2 regions of the Lysobacter sp. Root983 genome follow, and region 2 is predicted to be linked to the other one. Evidence: riboswitches for the same ligand, from Rfam matches in the RefSeq annotation. Region 2 holds a riboswitch; the other holds the start of a gene.
The links. Region 2 has a riboswitch for cobalamin ahead of ASE43_RS11700 (ribonucleoside-diphosphate reductase subunit alpha). Riboswitches for the same ligand answer to the same signal wherever they lie in the genome.
Positions count from the first base shown of each region.

Region 1: it holds a riboswitch for cobalamin, as region 2 does, so the genes downstream of both, btuB (TonB-dependent vitamin B12 receptor) here and ASE43_RS11700 (ribonucleoside-diphosphate reductase subunit alpha) in region 2, are expected to answer to the same signal.

Region 1 covers NZ_LMJO01000016.1:230,495-232,953, reverse strand. Annotated here, with positions in the region: gene ASE43_RS13280 (TonB-dependent receptor) at 1-469, opposite strand, end outside; cobalamin riboswitch at 719-950, shown strand; gene btuB (TonB-dependent vitamin B12 receptor) at 1,102-2,459, shown strand, end outside.
Region 2 covers NZ_LMJO01000012.1:973,426-975,884, reverse strand. Annotated here, with positions in the region: gene ASE43_RS11705 (DUF2339 domain-containing protein) at 1-413, opposite strand, end outside; cobalamin riboswitch at 541-823, shown strand; gene ASE43_RS11700 (ribonucleoside-diphosphate reductase subunit alpha) at 1,192-2,459, shown strand, end outside.

The DNA.
Region 1 (2,459 bases), on a different contig from region 2:
GGATCGCGTTGAGATCGACCGGCGAGGAACCGCGACCCTGGCTGCCGTTGAGGTTGATCAGCGCGGTGGTGTGCCGGCGCTTGCCGTTGACCAGCACCAGCACCTGGTCCGGCGCCAGACCGCGCAGCTGCGCGGGGCGGACCGCGTCGGTGCCGTCGGTGATGGCCGGGCGCGGGAAGTTCAGCGATGGCAGGGCGCGCGCCAGCGCGGTCGCGAGCTCGACCGTGCCGGTGGCCTCCAGCGCCTCCGGGGTGATGATGTCGATCGGCGCGCTGGACTCGGCGACGGTGCGATCGCTGACCCGGGTGCCGGTGACGATCACCTGGTCCAGGGTGTGGGCCTCGGAGGCGGGTTCGCCCGGAGCGGCCGCGTCCTGGGCGTAGGCCGGGGCGGCGAGCGCCGTGAGCAGGGCCAACGACAACGGGGCGAGGACGAGCGGACGGCGTACGGCACGGACGGCTACGGACATGGTGCGCGGCTCCTTGCGGCGGGGGGATTGGTAGCGATGTCATTTTGGTTTAACACGCTTATAACAACCCGGTCAAACCCACTTTCGTATAGGGAAATAGCCGTACGTCATGGTTTCGGGAATTGGGTGTGCCGCCGATCTGCCTGATGACACACCCGCCGGGTCCAGCGCGGCGGCGGGCGCCCATGACGCCCGGCCGCGGCCCGGCTCATGCCGTTTGCTCATGGCGGCGGAGCTGGCCCGGGCTGCTACCATGCGCGGGCTTGAGGTGATCGCCGGCCCCGCCGGCGATTGAAACGGGAATCCGGTGCGCCAGTCCTCCGAACGGAGCGACGGCAATTCCGGAGCTGCCCCCGCAACGGTAAGTAAGACGAACGATCCGCAACTAAGCCACTGTGCGCATGCATGGGAAGGCGCGGATCGGAGGGCTGGAGGCCCTCGCTTGCAAGCCCGGAGACCGGCCTGAGGCTGACCCGACACGCGGTGGGCGCTGTCATGGGGCTGCCTTGCGTCCGCGCGTCGCCGCCTCGTCGTTCCCTCCGCGTGTCTCCGACCCATCGTTTCCGCGCGGGTAGGCGCGGATCAGGAGCCATGCTTTGAATTTCCACCCTTACGCGCTTCGCCGCACTGCGCTGGCGACGGCGCTGCTGTCCGTCGTGGTCCCGGTTTGGGCCGCCGACGCCGCCACCGACCTCGACCAGGTCGTGGTGACCGCCAGCCGCACCGCGCAGACCCAGGACGCGACCCTGGCCTCGGTCACCGTGATCGACCGCGACGACATCGAACGCCTGCAGCCGGCCAACTTGCCCGACCTGCTGCGCGGCACGCCCGGCCTGTCGATGGCCAACAACGGCGGCCCCGGCAAGTCGACCTCGCTGTTCCTGCGGGGCACCGAGTCCGACCATGTGCTGGTGCTGGTGGACGGCATCAAGATCGGCTCGGCCACCAGCGGCGGCGCCTCGCTGCAGGACATTCCGGTCGAGCAGATCGAGCGCATCGAGATCGTGCGCGGCCCGTTCTCCAGCCTGTACGGCTCCGAGGCCCTGGGCGGCGTGATCCAGATCTTCACCCGCCGCCCGCAAGGCGCGTTCGCGCCGCACGCCAGCGCTTCGATCGGCAGTTGGCAGACGCGTCGCGGCACCCTGGGCGTGGGCGGTAAGGGCGACAACGGCTGGTACTCGATCAACGCCGCCAGCGAGGACACCGACGGCATCAACGCCTGTCGCGGCAAGCCCTCGCCGGGCGGCGCCGGCTGCTTCACCAACTCGCCCGACCGCGACGGCTACCGCAACCTGTCGCTGACCGCGCAGGGCGGCTACCGCTTCAGCGACGCCTGGGACGCCGAAGCGCGTGTGTTCCGCGCCGAAGGCCGCAACGAGTACGACGGCAGCACCAACAACCAGAGCGACACCGTGCAGCAGGTCGCCGGCGGACGCCTGCGCTACGCGCCCAGCGAACAGGCCACGCTGACCCTCAACCTGGGCCGCAGCAGCGACCTCAGCGACAACTACCGCAACGGCGTCTACTCCAGCACCTTCAATACGCGCCGCAAGCTGGGCTCGCTGCAGGGCGACTTCGGCCTCGGCGGCGGTCTGCTCACCCTGGGCTACGACTGGCAGCGCGACGAGGTGGAAAGCAGCACCGTCTACGCCCACGATCGCCGCATCAACCGCGGCCTGTTCGGCCAGTACCAGCGCGAATCTGGCGCGCACGCGCTGCAGGCCAGCCTGCGCCGCGACGACGACAGCCAGTTCGGCGGCCAGACCACCGGCAGCGCGCTGTGGGGCTGGAACCTCAGCGAACAGCTGCGCCTGACCGCGAGCTACGGCACCGCGTTCAAGGCGCCGACCTTCAACGAGCTGTACTTCCCCGGCTTCGGCAACGCCGATCTCAAGCCGGAGGAGTCGCGCAGCTTCGAACTCGGCCTGCGCGGCGAACACGCCTGGGGCGGCTGGTCGCTCAACGCCTATGAGACGCGAGTCGATGAATT
Region 2 (2,459 bases):
GCGCGCGGCGACTCCTCGAAGATCGGACGCGGCGCCGAGGCGGGCAACGGCGGCGGCAGCGCCGAGGCCGGTTCGGCCGCCGGCGTCGGAGCGGCTGGTTCGCCGGGAATCGTGCGCGGCGGCGGGCCCGGGGGCGTGCTCGAGACGGGGCTGGGCGGCGGCGATACGGGTGCGGGCGGCAGCGGCGCGTCGCGCATGAGCTCGCCCAGGGTCGGTTCGCGCTCGCCGGGCTGCTCTTCGGCCACAGCGACGGCCGCCGTCGGCCGCGCGGCGGCGCGCTGCGCGAGTTCGGCGATGCGCGCCTCCAACAGCCCGACCCGGGCCTTGAGCCCGGAGATCGATACCAAGGCGATGATCAACAGCACCGGCACGGCCAGCAGCACCAGCACCAACAACGCCAACAGACCCTCCATCGCGCCCCATCCCTGTCCTTGTCGCCACGCACGTTAACACCAAGCGCGGCGCCGCAACGGCGCCGAAGTTTTTGTTGCGAATCTGCGGTCGCTCACCACATATCGTGTTGACGGATCGGGGCACCCCTAATATGTTGTGCCTGTCGGTGCCGATCGCGAGATCGGCTTAAAAGGGAAGCCGGTGCGGACCCGCCCCGAAAGGGCGGCGACAAAGCCGGCGCTGCCCCGCAGCGGTATGGGAAACGAACGCGGTCATTGCACTGGGCGCCCGGCGCCTGGGAAGCGGCCGCCAGTAGGCGTAGCAGGAACGAGTCGAGAGTAACGAGCACCCATTCGTTACTCGTTGCTCCCGACTCGTTCCTGGCTACAAGTCCCGAGCCCGAAGACCTGCCGACAACCGCGCGTCGCACACCGCGCGGTACCGGCTCAGGAGTCTTCGGGGGAAGACGGCCGGTGTCGCCCCGCCACGGTTCGCCGTCGCGGTCCGCGGTCCGTCTCGGCCCGCGCGACACCCTGTCGTCATCCTCGAACACTTCGCGCCCGCGGGGGCGCAAGCCGCAACGCCGACCCTCGGCGTTGCGTCTGCGTCCGCGCACGTCGGCCCTCGTGGGAAGGCCGACGACCCGTGCGCCCACGCATCGGAGCCCCTATGACCACCACCACCGAAGCGCCCGCCGTTGCGAGCACCTCCCCCGCCCCCACCGTCGCCGAGGCATCGGCGCGCAAGCCCGACGCCGCGCCCGGCTTCGCCCTGACCCCGCCGGCGGCCAACCTCACCATGAGCGTGACCAAGCGCAGCGGTCGCCGCGAACCGGTCGACCTCAACAAGATCGTGCGCGCGGTCACCCGCTGCGGCGAGGGCCTGTACGCGGTCGATCCGATGCGCGTGGCCACCCGCACCATCTCCGGCCTGTACGACGGCGCGACCACGCGCGAGCTGGACGAACTATCGATCCGCACCGCCGCCCTGCTCACCGCCGAGGAGCCCGAGTACGGCCGCCTCGCCGCGCGCCTGCTCAGCAACGTGATCGAGAAGGAAGTCGCCGGCATCGAGATCCACGCGTTCTCGCAGTCGGTCGTGCGCGGCCACGAGTTGGGCCTGATCAACGACCGCCTGTTGACTTTCGTGCAGGCCAACGCGCGCAAGCTCAACGACGCCATCGACCGCAGCCTGGACGCGCGCTTCGACTACTTCGGCCTGCGCACCCTGTACGACCGCTACCTACTGCGCCATCCGACCGCGCGCACCGTGATCGAGACCCCGCAGCAGTTCTTCCTGCGCATCGCCTGCGCCCTCAGCGAGGATGTCGGCGACGCGCTCGCGTTGTACCGCCGCATGGCCCAGCTCGACTACATCCCGTCCTCGCCTACCCTGTTCAACGCCGGCACCACCCACGAGCAGCTGTCGAGCTGCTTCCTGCTCGATTCGCCCGACGATTCGCTGGAAGCGATCTACAAGCGCTACATGGACGTGGCCAAGCTGAGCAAGTTCAGCGGCGGCATCGGCCTGAGCTACACGCGCATCCGCTCGCGCGGCTCGCTGATCCGTTCCACCAACGGCCTCAGCAACGGCATCGTGCCCTGGCTGAAGACGCTGGACGCCTCGGTGGCCGCGGTCAACCAGGGCGGCAAGCGCAAGGGCGCCGCCTGCGTGTACCTGGAGCCCTGGCACGCCGACGTCGAGGAGTTCCTGGAACTGCGCGACAACACCGGCGACGAAGCGCGCCGCACCCACAACCTCAACCTGGCCAACTGGATTCCCGACGAATTCATGCGCCGCGTCGAGGCCGACGCCGAGTGGTCGCTGTTCGACCCGGCCAAGGTGCCGCAGCTGACCGATCTGTGGGGCGAGTCCTTCGACCGCGCCTACCACGCCGCCGAAGCGGCCGGCCTGGCGGTCAAGAAGGTCAAGGCGCGCGACATCTACGGCCGGATGATGCGCACCCTGGCGCAGACCGGCAACGGCTGGATGAACTTCAAGGACAAGTCCAACCGCGCGTCCAACCAGACCCTGCGCGACGGCAACGTCATCCACCTGTCCAACCT